One region of the Microlunatus spumicola genome, then DNA from elsewhere that is predicted to be linked to it. Evidence: predicted binding sites of a transcription regulator. Region 1 holds the regulator's gene; each other region holds the start of a gene.
The links. Region 1 encodes LexA, which represses DNA repair genes until DNA is damaged. Its sites were predicted from a motif close to TCGAACANNTGTTCGA; they were not measured.
Positions count from the first base shown of each region.

Region 1 (5,706 bases):
AGGCCCAGCTCGCGCACGCCGACATCCCGACCGCGCTCGACGCCGTCGAGCACGTGACGGGCAAGCGGCCGGAGTTCTCCGTGCTCAAGGGCCGCAGCAACTACGCGTGCCTGCTCCGGGTCCGCGACGGCGGCACGTCCGACCAGGGCACGCTCATCTCCGCCGGCGACCTGGCCGCGACCGCGCGGACGAGCGCCACGGCCGAGTCGGCCCTGGGCACCGAGGTGCTGGCCCTGCGCGAGTGGGCGGAGGACCAGGCGTCGACGGGCGGGGTCGCGGACCGCGACGACGCGCCCGCGCACAGCGACCGCGCCTGGCAGCAGGTGTCCGTCCCGGTGCGCGAGTGCCTGGGGGCCCAGCGCTGCCCGTACGGCGAGTCCTGCCTCGTCGAGCTGTCCCGCGACCGCGCCCGGTCCGCGAGCCTCGTCGTCACCAACCACGCGCTGCTGGCGATCGACGCGATGCACGGCGGCACGGCGCTCCCCGAGCACCACGCCGTGGTCGTGGACGAGGCGCACGAGCTCGTCGCACGCGTGACCGGCGCCGCGTCCGGCGAGCTGAGCCCGCAGCAGGTGGACCGGGTCGGCAAGCGCGCGGTCACCTTCCTGACCGACGAGACCGCCCTCGACCTGCTCGAGTCCGCCGACGAGCTGCGCACCGCGCTCGACGAGTCGCCGCTGGAGCGGGTCGAGGACCCGTCGTCGGCGTTCGTCGCGGCGGCCCAGCGCGTCCGCGCGGCCGCCCGTGCCGCCGTGTCGGGGCTGACCACCGGCGCCGAGAAGGCGAGCCCGGAGCAGCGGCAGGCCGCCGCGGCCGTCAGCGAGGTGCTCGACGTCGCCGAGCGGATGGCGGCGCTGTCCGTCTACGACGTCGTGTGGGTGACCGAGCGCGAGCGGTCCGGGCGCGAGGCGCGGGTCGCCCCGCTCTCCGTGGCCGGCCTGATGCGCTCGGCCGTGTTCGGCGACCGGACCGTGGTCCTCACCTCGGCCACGCTCAAGCTGGGCGACGACTTCGGGCCGAGCGCCAGCAGCCTCGGCCTCCGGGCGCGCGACCGCGACGACGCCCCCGAGGCGTACGTCGGACCGAGCGCGGACGATCCGTCCGCCGACGACGCGGTGGTGCCGTGGCGCGGCCTCGACGTCGGCTCGCCCTTCGACTACCGCCACCAGGCGATCCGCTACGTGGCTCGGACGCTGCCGACCCCCGGGCGCGACGGCATGTCCAAGGAGGTCCTCGACGAGATCGCCGAGCTCGTGTGGGCTGCCGGCGGCCGGACGCTCGGGCTCTTCTCGTCCCGTCGGGCCGCGGAGGCGGCGGCCGTGCACGTACGCCGCCAGCTGCCCAAGCTGACCGTCCTGTGCCAGGGCGACGCCCAGCTCTCGGAGCTGACCCGCCGCTTCAGCGCGGAGGAGACGACGAGCCTCTTCGGCACGCTCTCGCTGTGGCAGGGCGTCGACGTGCCCGGCGCGACCTGCCAGCTCGTGATCATCGACCGGATCCCGTTCCCGAGGCCGGACGAGCCGCTCACCCTCGCGCGGCAGAAGGCCGTGGCCGACGCCGGGGGGAACGGCTTCATGAGCGTGGCGGCGACGCACGCCGCGCTGCTCCTCGCCCAGGGTTCGGGTCGCCTCGTCCGCAGGAGCAGCGACCGCGGCGTGGTCGCGGTGCTCGACCCGCGGCTGGTGACGGCCCGCTACGGCTCGTTCCTGCGGGCGTCCATGCCGGACATGTGGGAGACCACCGACCGCGAGACCGCGGTGGGCGCGCTGCGTCGGCTGGCGGAGCGCGACTAGCGCGCCGCTCGACGGCGGCGCGCCCGCGCGAGCAGACCGCTCAGAGGCGGCGGAGGACCGCGACGACCTTGCCCAGGATCGTGGCGTGGTTGCCGTCGATCGGGCTGTAGGCCGGGTTGTGGGGGAGCAGCCACACGTGGCCGGGCTCCCGCTTGAACGTCTTGACCGTGGCCTCGTTGTCCAGCAGGGCGGCCACGATGTCGCCGTTGTCCGCGTTCGGCTGCTGGCGCACGACCACCCAGTCCCCGTCGCAGATGGCGGCGTCGATCATCGAGTCGCCGCGGACCTCGAGGGTGAACATCGTGCCCTCGCCGACGAGCTGGCGGGGCAGGGCGAAGACGTCCTCCACGCGCTCCTCGGCGAGGATCGGCCCGCCGGCCGCGATACGGCCGAGGACGGGCACGTGCACGGGCTCGGGGTAGGCGTTGACGCCGGAGTCGTCCATCTCGACGAGCCGCGGGCGGCTGCTCGGGAGCGACGGCGCGGCCGGGGCTGATGCGGCGGCACGCCGGTCCTCGCCGGGCAGCAGCACCTCGAGCGCGCGCGGCCGGTTGGGGTCGCGGCGCAGGAAGCCCTTCTGCTCCAGCGCGCGCAGCTGGTGGGAGACGCTCGACGAGCTGGCCAGGCCGACCGCCTCACCCATCTCGCGGATGCTGGGCGGGTAGCCCCGGGACTCGACCGTGTCGCGGATGACCTCGAGGATCCGACGCTGGCGCGGGGTGAGGCCCGTGCTGTCGGCGGGCCCGTCCGGCAGCGAGCTGACCGACGCGGACTCGCCGAGCTGCGCCGCGACCTCGGCCTTGGTGGGCCGCCCTCGGCGTCGGCCGGGACGCTCAGGTGCGGAGAGCGGGGTGTCAGGCGTGTCGTCGTGAGCCATGAACGGCACTTTAGGGATGACGTCGAACACATTCAAACACCTGTTCGAGCGTGTCGCGGCCGGATGTGCAACGGCCGCCCAATCGGGCCGGCCTGGAGCCCCGCAGTCTGTGCACTGGCGGGAGGCCGATCGACCGGCGTTCCACTTCTGACGTGCGCGCCCGACGACACCTGGTGCGCGCCCGCCGGACCCGCGCCCGACGGATTTTGTCAGACCCCTCTGGTGTGCTCTGGGACATGACGTCGTCGAACACCGATTCGAATGTGCTTGCGCTCGAGCCTGCGGTGCGATACACATCGAACACGCGTTCGATCGAACCTACGTTCGACCGGACGCCCGACCCGCTGAGGAGCATCACGATGAGTGTCGCATTCGCCGAGCCCGTCCTGGACCGACCGAGCACCGAGGTGCGGGTGGGTCGCCCGGGCCCTGCGCCCACGCGGACGACCCCCCGGCGCCCCGGTCCGGGAGTCGGCCCCACCGCACGCCCGCGCCGGGTGCGCTTCACGGCGCCGGCCGTCGCCGGACGTCGACCGGGCCCCCGGGCGTGCGAGGGCGTCGCGGCGGCACCGGTCGCCCGCACGTGGCACCTCACCGAGCGCGGCCTGGCCGTCGTGCTGGTCGTCGCGGCCGCGCTGGTGGCCGCGAGCATCGCGGTCGTGGGGCTGACCGCGCTCCGCGTGACGAGCGAGGGCTACAGCCCGAGCCACAGCTCGGCGTCGGCTCCCGTCCTCGTCCAGCCCTGACGCCCGCCGGCTGCCGGCCGGCGGTTCAGGTCCGGCGCTCGTGCGGAGCAAGCGGCGGCACCGGCGTCCGCACCACGACGGTCTGCGCGATCTTGTCCGCGAGCGTCTGGTGCTCGTCGTCCCAGAGGGGCCAGAGGTAGCCGACGTACGCGGCGCCGTCCAGCACGTGGAGCAGGTCGCGGACGAAGGCGTCGAGCGGCCCGATCGGCCGCCCCGACGCCCGGCCCACGAGCCACGTCTTCATGATGCGCTTGCCGATGGTCTGGCCGGTGCGGCCGGCGAGGAAGTAGCGGTTCCAGACCGCGAGCCCGAAGGCGCCGAGGTAGAGCACCGTGCCGACGACGAGCAGGCCGTAGCGGGGCGGCACGGTCAGGTCACCGCGGAAGAAGCCGAGGTAGGTCGGCAGGTAGGCGACGGCGAGCACCGTCGCGGCCACCCAGCCCGGGACGGCGTCGATCGCGGCGCCCGCCACTCGGCGTCCCCAGGAGGCGTAGTCGCGGCGCAGGGGGACCGGCCAGCCACCGGCGAAGGTCCCCGGGGGCACGTGACCCCACGGCTGGACCATCGGTGGCGTCTGGGACCACGACCCGTACGCCGGCGGCTGCGGACCCGCGGGGGACCAGCCCGAGCCGGGTGGGGGCCAGGGAGCGGGAGCTCCGGCGGGAGCGAGCCCCTGGTGCGGTGCGGAGGCCGCCGGGGACAGCGGGGCGGCGGCACCCGGCGTGCCGGCCGGCCGCGGTGGGACGGGGCGCCCGTCCGGCCGGCCCTCCGTGGGGGCGGGGTGCCGACGCACCGGGCCGTAGAAGGGTCCGGCGGACGTGGGGGAGCCCGATGACGACGACGGCCCGGCCGACGTGGGGCGACGGTCCGCGGCGTCCCCACCCGAGAGCGGTCGGTCGGGCGGCTGGTCGCTCACGCTGCTCCTCGGTGCCGTTGCGGCCGGTCCGGTCGGCCGGCCCGTCGCCCACGTTAGGGCGAGCCGGGTCCGCGCGGCCCCAGGTCGCGGCAGAATGGCGGCGTGGCGCACCTCGAGGTCGACCGCGGTGCCCGGGTCGGGTTCCGCGCCACGAGCGCGCTCCGGCCGCTCACCGGCTTCTTCGCGCTCGGCCTCGGGCTGAGCGCCCTCTACGCGACCACGGGGGTCGGGGTCAGCTGCCCGTTCCGGGTCGTCACCGGCTGGGACTGCCCGCTGTGCGGCGGTACCCGGATGGGCAGCGCGCTGCTGCACGGCGACGTCGCTGCGGCCTTCGCCTTCAACCCGGTCGCGCTGGTCGGGATCGCCGTGCTGGGCGTCCTCGGGGTGCTGTGGGTCGTCGAGGCCCTGGGCGGGCCCGTCGTCCGCCCGCCGGCCGGTCTGCGCACCCGTCTCGTCAGGACGACCCAGCGCCAGCGGCTCGCGGCCTTCTTCGTCGTCGCCATCGTCTACACGGTGCTGCGCAACCTGCTCTGAGCCTTGGCGCGCCGCGGTCCCCGTGGCGTCGCCCCGTCACCACCGCTCCCTCCCGCGCGCGCCCTCCGGCCCGGCGGTCGCTCGGTCGCGCCCACCGCGTGCGGGTCGGACCCCTCGCGTCGCGCCTTCCCCTCGCCCAGATCGCCGCCCGGCGAGCCGTCGCCGGCGTGTCCCGGGCGTGTCCCCGGCGTGTCACCGGCGCGTCGCGGCGTGTCCCCACGACACGCCGCGCCCGAAGTGTCAGTCCTCTTGCGCAGAATGGACCTCGGTCGTAGGGTCACTACATCTAGTGGTTACACCGCTGTAGTTCATCCACAACTTGTGGTCGGTTACCCACAGAAGTCCACAGCCTGATCCACACGTCCTCCCCAGGGTTGTCCCCAGGGAGGGCGCTGAGCAGGTCGCCAGCCGGTCGAGAGGAGCCCGTCGTGCACTGCCCGTACTGCCGCCACGGCGACTCCAAGGTCCTCGACTCGCGGACCGCCGAGGACGGCGGCAGCATCCGCCGTCGCCGTCAGTGCCCGGTGTGCGCGCGGCGCTTCACCACGGTCGAGCAGATGCAGCTCGTCGTGGTCAAGCGCAGCGGCGTCGTCGAGCCGTTCAGCCGCGACAAGGCGGTCTCCGGGGTCCGCAAGGCCTGCAAGGGCCGGCCGGTGACGGAGGAGCAGCTCGCCCGCCTCGGCCAGCTCGTCGAGGACTGCCTGCGGGCCTCCGGCCAGCCCGAGGTCCCCGCCGACGAGGTCGGCGTCGCGATCCTCGGCCCGTTGCGCGACCTCGACCAGGTGGCCTACCTCCGCTTCGCCAGCGTCTACCGCCAGTTCCGCTCGGTCGACGACTTCG
Region 1 is NZ_BAAAYR010000001.1:40,033-45,738, forward strand. Features, by position in the region: gene ABD665_RS00190 (ATP-dependent DNA helicase) at 1-1,793, shown strand, start outside; gene lexA (transcriptional repressor LexA) at 1,834-2,670, opposite strand; gene ABD665_RS00200 (hypothetical protein) at 3,030-3,416, shown strand; gene ABD665_RS00205 (RDD family protein) at 3,442-3,981, opposite strand; gene ABD665_RS00210 (DUF2752 domain-containing protein) at 4,435-4,866, shown strand; gene nrdR (transcriptional regulator NrdR) at 5,295-5,706, shown strand, end outside.

Region 2 (5,706 bases), 1.0 Mb from region 1:
CGCTGCGCGGCGTGCGGGCACATCGGCTGCTGCGACGACTCGCTCAACAAGCACGCCACCAAGCACGCGATGTCGGAGCGGCACCGCTACATCCAGTCCTTCGAGCCCGGCGAGGACTGGTTCTGGGACTACCGCGACCAGACCGCCGGCGAAGGCCCGACGCTCGCCGCGCCGCACTCCCACCCGCGGGAGCAGACGACGCCCGGCCCCGCCGAGCGCGTCCCGTCGGACTGGCAGCAGGAGCTGCAGGACGCCGACCGCTAGCTGGTCGGCGCCCTGCGCCCTGCTGGTCTGTGCGGGTCGATCAGTAGGCGGGCTGGCTCGGGTCGATGTCGTTGACCCAGGCGCTGACGCCGCCGCCGACGTGCACGGCGTCGGCGAGGCCGGCCCCGCGGACGATGGCCAGGACCTCGGAGGACCGGACGCCCGTCTTGCAGTAGAGGACGACCTGCTTGTCCTGGGGCAGCCGCCCGAGGGCCTCGCCCGTCTGGAAGTCGCCCTTGGGGATCAGGATCGAGCCCGGGATCGCGTTGATGTCGCGCTCCACCGACTCGCGGACGTCGATCAGGGTGAAGTCCTTCTCACCCCGCTCGCGCTCCTGCAGCCACTCCTCGAGCTGACGCACGCCGATGGTGTGCCCGGCGACGGCGTCCGCGGCCTCGTCGGTGATCGCACCGCAGAAGGCCTCGTAGTCGATGAGCTCGGTGATCGGGGCCGCGTCCGGGTCCTTGCGCAGCTTGAGCGTCGTGTACGACATCTCGAGCGCGTCGTAGACCATCAGGCGACCGATCAGCGGCTCGCCGATGCCGGTGATCAGCTTGATCGCCTCGGTGACCATGATCGAACCGATCGAGGCGCACAGCACGCCGAGCACGCCACCCTCGGCGCACGAGGGCACCATGCCGGGCGGCGGGGCCTCGGGGTAGAGGTCGCGGTAGTTGGGCCCGTAGTCGTCCCAGAAGACGCTGGCCTGGCCCTCGAAGCGGAAGATCGAGCCCCAGACGTACGGCTTGTGCGACAGCACCGCGGCGTCGTTCACCAGGTAGCGCGTCGCGAAGTTGTCCGTGCCGTCGAGGATCAGGTCGTACTGGGCGAAGATCTCCATGACGTTGTCGTTGTCCAGCCGGACGTCGTGGACCTCGACGTTCACCAGCGGGTTGACCTCGGCGATGGACTCCTTGGCCGACAGGGCCTTGGACTTCCCGATGTCGGACTGGCCGTGGATGATCTGGCGCTGCAGGTTGGACTCGTCGACGGTGTCGAACTCGACGATGCCCAGCGTGCCGACGCCCGCCGCGGCGAGGTAGAGCAGCGCGGGGCTGCCGAGGCCACCGGCGCCGATGACGAGGACGCGGGCGTTCTTCAGGCGCTTCTGCCCCACCATGCCCACGTCCGGGATGATCAGGTGACGGCTGTAGCGACGGACCTCTTCGGTCGTCAGCTCGGCGGCGGGTTCGACCAGCGGTGGCAGAGCCACGGTTCCTCCTGCTCTCGTACGGGACCCGTCGGACGGGCCCCTCGATCGTCAGCCGGAACGTCTCCCCGGGGTGACCTATTCCGACGGTCGGACTCCTGGGCAGCGTCCGACCCGGTCCGGAAGACGCGGGACCGAGGTCGGGAGCCGTCGTCGCGTGGTCAGGTGCCGAGCAGATCGAGGACGACCGCGCGCCAACGGCGCAGCACGCCGACCAGCTCGTCCACCCCTACCTCCTGGTCGTCGAACATCTCGTACTGCGAGTGGGCGACCACTCCTGTCGTGGTGAGGATCAGTTCGCTGGCGTTGCCGCCGGCGACGATCGTTCCGAGCGACCCCCGCTCGATGGCGGCGAGCGTGTCGTCGATCCAGTAGGTCGAGGGGTTGACCCCGTCGCTGCCGCGGGGCGCCCGGGTCGTGACTGCGTCCTGCAGCGTGTCCTCGAGCGGTCCCCAGCGCTCCGGCAGGTGAACGTCGACGACGAGGTCGTCGCGCTGGGTGAAGCGAGCCTCCACGCCCGGATGATTCCCTTCTCGTGTCCGCCGAGGCGACCTCCCGCAGCTCTCGGCCAAGGGCCGCTACGGAAGCTCCTCCGCGGAACTGCAAGGCCGATTGCCTCGCTTGCATCCGAGGTGCCGACTGAGGCAGGCAAGCATCCGAGAGCACGACGAGCAAGCGCTCACGGTGGGTCGGGCGCACGACCCGTGTAGTGGTGGCCGGTCGGGGTGGTGGTCCGGACGGTGTGGGGCTGCTCGCCGAGCCCGTCGTGGACGACGGTCGCGGTCCAGCCGGGCTGCTCGCGGACGAGGTTGTGGCGGGCGCACACGCCGCGCCCGTTCGCGAGGGTGGTCTCTCCGCCGTCGGCGTAGCGAGTCACGTGGTCGAGGTGGCGGACCGGTGCACCGCAGAACGGTTCGCGGCAGGTCTGGTCCCGGACGGCGATCAGATCGCCCAACGGCCCAGTGAACCTCCGCCTCCTGGCTTCGAGCCCGACCACGTGGCCGGCGAGGGTGGCGTGCACGATCCGCCACCGCTTCACCCCACCGCTCGCGTCGACGACCGCGTGGGCCAGCGGACCGGGCAACGGCCCCGCGCCGGCGATCGTCGCGGTGCGTGACGAGTGCGGATCGGTGGGGAGCTCGGCGGGCATGACGATCTGCACCTCGACCGGAACGTCGGTCGCGGTGGCCTGACCGGTCAGTCGCTCGACGAGGGTGTCGGCCATGATCTGCCCACGCGTCCGCTCGTCGCCCGTGGCGACAACGCCGTCGGTGTGGCGCCGTAACGCGGCCAGGCAGGCGACGCCCTGCTCGACCGGCAGGTAACCCGACAACACGCTCATCGTGTCCGGCGCCGGCCGCAGACCGACGCGGCGATGCTTGCGCTCGTGCCTGCCCCGGGCGACGTAGGCCTCACGGTCCGCCTCGTACGCGTACCGGCGGGCCAGCGCGGCGGCGTCGCGAACGCCCTTGGCAGTGAGATCAGCCGCGTGCAGCCGTGCGTCGGCCGCACGACGGGTCGCCCCGTCGAGGTGCCGCGTCTCGGTCACGACCGCCTCGGCCGTCTGTTCGCTCACCGCGCCCGACGAAAGGGCGGCGTACGTTTGCGGCAGGTCAAACCACCAGGCCCGAGCTGACGACAACCGCCGGGCGGCAGCTGTGGGCGACAGCCGGCACGCGAGCCCGATCTCCTCCGCGATCCCGCGCCCGACGTCACGCGGGTGAACGTCCAGGGCCAGCTGACGCTCCACCCGCGCCCGTGCGAACCTCACCACCGTCGCCGCCTGAACCGCCGCCACCGCGGCCCGCAGCCGTTCCAGCACCGCGATCTGGTCGACCAGGTCGGCCTCGGACGACTCGTCGTCCACGCCGCCCAGCGCGTCCGCGGTCAGCGACGCCAGCTCGTCGAGCAGTGAGCACAGCCGCCGCGAGGCCGGGTGAGGGAGTCCCTCGACCTCGTCCACCACCCGCAGCGCCATGAACCGAACCTACGGCCCTCTACCGACAGAATCGAACACCTGAGCGAACCGCACAACACCAGCGCGAGGTGGACAACACCCGTTCAGCGCTGCACGGCCTTGACGACCGTCGTCGCCCACGTGACCTGCTCGGCGGGCACGCTCCCCCGCGCGAAGGAGGCCGCCAGCTCGACGACCGTCCGGACGACGACCCAGGCCCGCGCGCGGTCCTCGTCCAGCCCGGCGGCGTCGACGACGGCGTAGAAGCGTTCGAGCAGGTCGCCGCGCAGGTCCTCGCTGGCCTCGGCCCCGTCCCAGCGCAGGAGGACCGCGGCGACCTCGTACGCGGGGTCGCCGGTCACGGGCCGCGGCGCGACGGCCACCCACCGACGGTCCGCGGTCGCCCGGACGGTCGCGGGACGCAGGTCGCCGTGCAGCAGCGCGGGTCCGGCCTCGGCGGGGTCGACGAGGCCCGGCGTCCACGCCCGCACCTGCTCCAGGAACCGCCGCGGCACGGCTGCGCGCACGGCGGGCAGGTCGAGGTCGGCTGCCCAGCCTGGCGCGAGGTCGGCGAGGCGGGGCGGCTGCGGGATCGGCGTGCGGTGCAGGACGGCGTAGAGGTTCCCGACCTCGGTGCACGCCTCCCACACGTCGAGGGTCCGGAGGTCGTCGTCGGGGTCGGTCCGCTCGGTGAGCAGCAGGTGCCGCCGCGGGTCGGCGCGCAGCAGCCGGACCGCATCCCGGCCGTCCCACGCGCGCAGGGCCAGGTGCTCGTACGCCGAAGCGTCCGGCGCGTGCTCGAGCAGCGCCGCCTCGCCCGAGGCGGTGCGCACGGGCACACCCGCCCGCGTGCCCTCCGGCGTCGGGCCCTCCACCCGGAGGTCCCACTCGGCCGCGACGGCCTGCAGCACCCGGTCGTGGGGGTTCACCACGACCGGCACCCGCCGCGCCTCACCCCTCGGTGCCTGCGTCGCGGTAGCGGTGCCAGGACTCGGTGCGGTGGTCGACGACCCACCCGAGCGAGAGGTAGAGGCCGTCCGCGTTCGTCGAGGAGTCCGCGTCGACCTCGAGCGAGACCCGGTTGCGCCCGCGGCGGGCGGCGTCGGCGATGACCGTGTAGAGCAGCGCCTTGGCGACCCCGCGTCCCCGCGCCCGGCGGTGCACGCCGATGTAGTCGACGTAGCTGCCGTAGGCGCCGGAGGCGTCCGGCGGGGAGACCGAGCTGATCAGCGCCCCGCCCGGGTGCCACGCGCCGTCGAGCTCGACCTCGGCGATCCACCAGTGGTCCCACCGGTGCCAGGGGTCCTCCTGCAGCCGCACGACGAACTCGGCGAAGCCCTCGCGGTAGGAGTTGAAGTGGTCGGCGAACGACTGCTCCAGCACGAGGTGCACCGTCTGGAGGTCCTCGGCCGTGGGCAGCCCGTTGCCGTGCTCGCGGACCCGCCGCACGCGGACGCCCGGACGCGGCCCCGGCAGCACGCCGGGCTCGGCCTCGGCGGGGACGACCGGGCGGACCATGTGGAGCCAGGTGCGGACGCACTCGTAGCCGGCGCCGGCCAACCAGCCACGCTGGCGCTGGTCGTCCGACTCGGCGGCCGAGTCGAGCTGCGTACGCGGGGTCCGGCGGAGCGCGGCGACCTCGGCACCCTTGCGGTCCGCCCAGGCGAAGAGGCCGTCGGCGATCGCGTCCTGGGCGGGCGCGTCGGGCGCCACGAGGACGCTGACCTCCGTCCGCCCGTTCGCACGGTCGTGCACCACGCCCCAGCCCACGAGCGTGCCCGCGGGGTCGTGGACGACGAGCTGGCGCCGGGTCCAGCTGGCGGGCCCGACGACGAGCGAGGTCAGGGTCGCGACGTCCACGGGCGTGCTGCCGCTGCGCCGGTTGGCGGCGAGCAGGGCGGTCAGCGCCCCGATGTCACCGTCGCCGGGCACCCGGGCCGACCAGCCCTCGGGCAGGGTCGGCCGCTCGGACGTCGCTGGTTCGGGCACACCGGAAGTCTGTCAGCCCGAGGCGCAGGGGTGGTGCCGACCGTCTTCAGGCCCTTCGACAGGCTCAGGGGCGTACGGCGTCAGCGACCGAGCGGCGCGAACCACGTCGCATCGGGCGGGTCCACCGGGATCGGCTGCCCGTACGCCCACGGCGCGGGCTCGACGGCGGGCTCGAGCACGGGGCGGGTCGTCCGGTCGATCCGGGAGCGCCGGGCCTGCCAGAGGATCAGCGCGACGGCGATCGCGTGCACGACCAGGCCGGGGAAGAAGTCGAACGGGGAGCCGG
Region 2 is NZ_BAAAYR010000001.1:1,061,757-1,067,462, forward strand. Features, by position in the region: gene ABD665_RS04800 (UBP-type zinc finger domain-containing protein) at 1-264, shown strand, start outside; gene moeZ (adenylyltransferase/sulfurtransferase MoeZ) at 305-1,477, opposite strand; gene ABD665_RS04810 (hypothetical protein) at 1,636-1,989, opposite strand; gene ABD665_RS04815 (DUF222 domain-containing protein) at 2,154-3,296, opposite strand; gene ABD665_RS04820 (aminoglycoside phosphotransferase family protein) at 3,536-4,372, opposite strand; gene ABD665_RS04825 (GNAT family N-acetyltransferase) at 4,383-5,420, opposite strand; gene ABD665_RS04830 (CPBP family glutamic-type intramembrane protease) at 5,501-5,706, opposite strand, start outside.
Region 2: a site for LexA is predicted at 3,484-3,499, ahead of ABD665_RS04815 (DUF222 domain-containing protein). Genes of this name have one in related genera too.

Region 3 (5,706 bases), 1.7 Mb from region 1:
CGAGCTCGCGGTTGTAGCGGTCGAGCAGCTCCTTCGACGACCAGACCTCGATGATCTGGAACCCCGTCGGCGTCGCCCGCGCCACGTGCAGCAGCAGCCCCTCGACCGCCGTGCCCACGTGGTCCAGCAGCTGCCGGTGCATGCCGTCGTACAGCTCGGCGGGCGCGGCGACCTGGGTGATGATCCCGTACGTCACGGGGACCCCCTCCTGCCGGCGACGGCGCCGGTGCGGTGCTGACCGGTCACCCGGGCTGGCCGGTCGGTGCCCGTCGGAGCCCCCAGGGTCGCGGGGCACGGCGCCGGGCCGCAACGGTCGGTTCGCGGGTCTGGCGCCGAGGGGGAGCGGGGTCTAGCGTGGGTCGCCGCCCCAGGGTTCAGGAGGGCTTGGTCTCGCCCAGGAGGACGCGGACGTCGGTCTCGAAGCGAGCGGCGATCCGCTTGTAGCCGGCGTTGCTCGGGTGCCCGTTCACGGGGTTGGCGTAGCGGTCGCCGTCGCCGTCGACGAACCAGGCCTCCCCGAGCGGGTCCACGAACGGCAGGTCCTGGGCGACCGCGTGGCCGGCGAGCACGCACTGCGCGGTGATGCGCGGCTCGTCAGGCTTCCCGTACGGGGTCGCGGGACCGAGCAGGAGGATCTTCGTGCCGGGGAACTCCGCGCGGACGGTGTCGATGGTCCGCGTCACGGCGTCTTGGAGGACCGGGTAGGTGGCGTCCCGGTCGTTCGAGCCGCCCTGGAGCACGACCAGGTCGAACGTACGACCCTGCAGCTTGGGCAACCGCTGGAGGTAGTTGCCCTCGTTGTGCGGGCCCGGGTTCAGGTAGCCGGTGCCGCCGATCCCGTCGACCGTGACCTTCCACCCGAGCGGCTTGCCGACCAGGTAGGCCCAGCCCTTCGTCTCCGGCTCGGCGCCGTAGCCCTCGGTGTACGAGTCGCCCAGGACCAGCACCCGGGGCTGCGCGGGGAGCGTCAGGCTGCCGGGAGCCAGCGCGGGCATGGGGTCCGGCATTGCGCAGGTCGGCTCGGGGGCCGGCTTCGGCGTGGGGCTGCACGCGGTGCCCAGTGCGAGCGTGGCGACCCCGACGACGGCGGCGAGGACCCTGCGTGGAGCCCGTCCCGTACGCCGCCGGCCACGTCCACCGTGGTCGCTGCGCTCGTGGTCCGCCACCCCGGTCCCTGCCGTCGAGCCCACCGACCGCTGCCCGAGGGCGTGGTGGAGAAGGGCGACGACGTGGACCATCCGGTTCTTCCTGAGGCTAAGGACGACGCGAAGGCTAGTCCCTCGGGGGCACCGGCGCGGCCCGGAGGCGTATGACGGCCGTCACCGGCAGAACGTTTGTGGGGTGACCCAGGTTCCTTTAAGGTGAGGGCGTTGCCGGAGATGACTTCGTTGTCGCCGGTGCGGGCCTTCCCCGGAGCTCGAGAGTCACCGCGTGCGTGCGTCCGAGGACCAGCACGAGTTAGGGATGACTCGTGGGCACCATCTTCGGGGAGAAGCGCTGACCGACGTGACCCAGATCGATCCGAGGCCTCTGGCCCCTCATCACATCCTTGCCCGGACGGGCTTCAGCACGGTGCCTCCGGCGTCGCGCTGGATCGAGGCCTACCGCGCCCGACTCGCCGTCGGCGACCTGATCGTCATCGTCTTCGCCGTCGTCGCCGCCCAGGTGGCCCGCTTCGGTGTGACCGGTGACGCCGTCCTGCTCCGCGCCTCGTTGGTCAGCTACTCGCTGGTCTCCGTCGTCCTCATCGTGCTCTGGGCGCTGACCCTGAGCGTCTTCCACACCCGGGAGAGCCGCATCGTCGGTTCCGGCCCGGAGGAGTACCGCCGGATCGCGCACGCGTCGTTCGCGCTGTTCGGGACCGTCGCGATCCTCGCGTACCTGCTCAAGCTCGACCTGGCCCGCGGCTACCTGCTGGTCGCCCTCCCGGTCGGCCTGATCCTGCTGCTCGTCCAGCGCAAGCTGTGGCGCAGCTGGCTGCACAAGCAGCGAGCGCAGCGTCGCTACCTGTCGAGCGTGCTCGTCGTCGGGTCGCACCGCGCGGCCGTGGCGATGGCCAAGGTCTTCGAGCGCGACCCGAACGCGGGCTTCCGGGTCGTCGGCGTGTGCGAGCCGGGCTGGGGCCACGCCGGCCGCGTCCTGGACATCGAGGGCCACCACGTACCGGTGCTCGGCGACGAGTCCACCGTGATCGACGCCGTCGAGGCCACCCAGGCCGACATGGTCGCGGTCAGCAACACCGAGTTCTTCGGCAACGAGGGCATGCGGGCCCTGGCCTGGCAGCTCGAGGCCACCGGCACCGACCTGGTCGTGGCGCCCGGCGTCGTCGACGTGGCCGGCCCGCGCCTCCAGGTGCGACCGGTCGCCGGTCTGCCCCTGCTGCACGTGGACAAGCCGCAGTACCGCGGGGCGGGCAAGTTCGGCAAGCACGCGGTCGACGCCTTCGGTGCCGCCCTGGCCGTCACGCTGCTCTCGCCGGTGATGATCGTCATCGCGATCCTCGTCAAGGTCACCAGCCCGGGCCCGGTCTTCTACCGCTCCGAGCGCATCGGCCTGAACGGGCAGCCGTTCGGCATGCTCAAGTTCCGCTCGATGCGGCAGGACGCCGACAAGGTCCGGATGAACCTCCTGGACCTCAACCAGGGCGCCGGGCCGCTGTTCAAGATGCGCGACGACCCGCGGGTCACCTCGCTGGGCAAGGTGCTGCGGCGCTTCAGCCTCGACGAGCTGCCCCAGCTCTTCAACGTGCTGGCCGGGCAGATGAGCATCGTCGGGCCTCGCCCGCCGCTGCGCGACGAGGTCATGACCTACTCCGACATGGTGCACCGCCGGCTCCTCGTGAAGCCCGGCATCACCGGCCTGTGGCAGGTCAGCGGACGCTCCGACCTGTCGTGGGAGGAGTCGGTCCGCCTCGACCTCTACTACGTCGAGAACTGGTCGCTCTTCCAGGACCTGGTCATCATCTGGCGCACCGTCGCCGCCGTCCTCGGGTCCAGCGGGGCCTACTAGGGGCTCAGCCTCACCGAGACCGCACCGCCCGTCTCCCGGACCCGTACGCAGGGTTCAGGAGGCGGGCGGTTCTCGTTGTGCTGTGACCTTCTCGAGGAGTCCAGTCACGTTCCCTGAGCTCGTCGAAGGGCGCGCGAGTCGTGACGCGCCTGCCGAACCCGGAGCAGCACGACCTAGCGAGTCGAACACCTGATCGAAAACTGTCAGAGGGTGTCCGTAGGTTCGCCTCATGGGGATCGCGGGGGTCGAGGAGCGGGAGGCGACGTCGGTCGACCGCGCCCTCGATGCGTTCCGCTCCGCTGTGGACGGGCTGGTCGAGGCGGTGGAGGCGGGCGGGTGTGACGTCTTGGACGACGAGGGGTTCGTGCGGTTCCTGCAGGACCTGGAGCGCGTGCGGAACGGGTTGGCCCTGGTCGACCACCGTGTCGTCCGCGACGTCGAGGCGCGGAACCTCCCGGCCAAGCTGACCCAGCCGAACGTCACCGCCGAGCTGTCGTGGGCCCTGCGGCTCTCGCGTGGTGAGGCGGCCCGTCGGGTCCGGGCGGCGGAGGCGCTGGGCGTGCGGGTGGCGATGACCGGCGAGCCGCTTGAGCCGCTGCGTCCGGCGTTGGCCGGGGTGCAGCGCGCGGGGATGGCGTCGCCGGAGCAGCTCGACGTGTGCCTGCGGGCGCTGGCGAAGGTGGAGCACCGGGGGTTCGACCCGGCGGACCTGGAGGCGGCGGACGGGCTGCTGGCCCAGTTCGCGGCGGTGTTCCCGCCGCGCGAGCTCCGGACCCTGGCCGAGCAGGTCGTGGAGCGGATCGACCCGGACGGCACCCGACCCCAGGAGGACCTCAACCAGGACCGGCGGCACCTGGCGTTCACGCGGCTGCGCGACGGGATGTGGTCGGTCGAGGGACGACTCACCGGGCCGGTCGGGGCGAAGCTGCGGGCCGTCCTAGGTCCGCTCGCGAAGCCGCGGCTCACGACGGTGGTGCTGGACGACGGGCGTGAGGTCCAGCAGGACGATCCCCGACACCACGGACAGCGCACCCACGACGCGCTGGAAGAGGTCTGCGACCGGCTGCTGCGGTCGGGGACCCTGCCCGACGCGGGCGGGACGCCGAGCACGGTGATCGTCACGATCCCCGAGGGTGACCTCGTCGCGCGCCGGCGGTGGGGCGTGACCAGCGACGGCACCGTCCTGTCCGGCGGAACAGTCGTCGACCTGACCGACGAGGCCGAGGTCTACCCGACCCTGGTCAGCCCGACCGGCGTGGTCCTCCAGCTCGGCCGCAGCCGCCGCCTCGCCACACCCGGGCAGACGATGGCCCTGGTCGCCCGTGACGGCGGCTGCAGCTTCCCCGGCTGCGACCGACCACCGGAGTGGTGCGAACGCCACCACGTCACCGCGTGGGTCGACGGCGGCGCGACGGACCTCGACAACCTGACCCTGCTGTGTGCGTGGCACCACCACAACTTCGCGGGTCGGGGTTGGACGTGCCTCATGGTCGACGGGCTGCCTGCGTGGGTGCCACCGCGCTGGGTCGACCCGGACCAGCGGCCACTGCGCAACGTCCGCGTCCTCGCCCGGCAGCGGGGCGAGGTGCTGCGGCGGTGATGGGTCGGGCGGGTTGGTGCGGTTCGTCCGGTACCTGCGGTCGGACGGGTGGGCGACCTTGGCTCGACCGCGCCCCACCGCGCGTGCGTGGGGCCAGCAGTCGGGCTGACCGGTCGCGGCCGGGCGCGCAGCTGCTCAGGAAGCGAGCCGTCAGCGGCGCGTCAGGCGCGGTCGCCGCTGATGGACTCGGCGTCGACGTAGGCCGTGGCGGCTTCCGTCTCTTCCTTGTCCGCGGGCGGGAGGTCCGAGCCGATGATCTGGGGGAGGAGCCGGGTGACGACGATCAGGTAGAGGATCGCCGAGATGAGCCGTACGAGGGCGGTGGCGATCGGGATGCCGATCGGGCCGAAGAGCACGAAGAACAGCCAGTCGGCCAGGGCGTTCAGCACGGCGAACGTCGCCGCGAACCACACGAGCAGCCGTTGCCGACGGGCGATGATCAGCATGCGGCCGCCGCAGGAGATGCAGAGGCTGAACGGCATGGAGAGGAAGAGGATCGCGCCCCACCGCAGGCCCTGGAGCCAGGGCGAGGGGAGGAAGTCGAACGTGCTCGCCAGCAAGCAGACGCCCGAGCCGACGAGGCCGACCGCGACGTTCACGGCGAGGAGGATGCCGAAGTCCTTGCGGAACATCGCCCGCCCGGCCGCCGGCTCGTAGCTGGGGAGCCGGGCCCAGCGGGAGAGGCGGCGGACGACGAGGCCGAGGTTCACGACCTGGGAGGCGGCGAAGAAGAGCTTGTCCGCCATCTCGTACGACGACAGCGAGCCGACGGGGCTGCGGGCGAGGAAGATGCGGTCCGTCACGGGCCCGGACTGGGCGGTCAGCGCGGAGGCCGACTGCCACACCAGCCCGCGGGTCGGGATGGTCGACGCCTCGTCGCTGGAGGGGAGGCGCCGGGAGGTGCGGTAGAGGATGGTGAGCCGGACCAGCTCGCCGAGGACGAAGCCGGCGGCGTAGACGTACAGCGGGGCGGTCGGCCAGGCCAGCACGAGGACGATCGGCACGACCGTGCGCAGTGACTGCAGGCTGATCGGCAGCGCGACCCGCCCGTGGGCGATGTTGAGCCCGGAGAACGCGCTCGAGACGCCGCCGACCAG
Region 3 is NZ_BAAAYR010000001.1:1,704,605-1,710,310, reverse strand. Features, by position in the region: gene ABD665_RS07855 (hypothetical protein) at 1-196, opposite strand, end outside; gene ABD665_RS07850 (GDSL-type esterase/lipase family protein) at 375-1,238, opposite strand; gene ABD665_RS07845 (sugar transferase) at 1,573-3,009, shown strand; gene ABD665_RS07840 (DUF222 domain-containing protein) at 3,239-4,609, shown strand; gene ABD665_RS07835 (polysaccharide biosynthesis protein) at 4,771-5,706, opposite strand, start outside.
Region 3: a site for LexA is predicted at 3,191-3,206, ahead of ABD665_RS07840 (DUF222 domain-containing protein). Genes of this name have one in related genera too.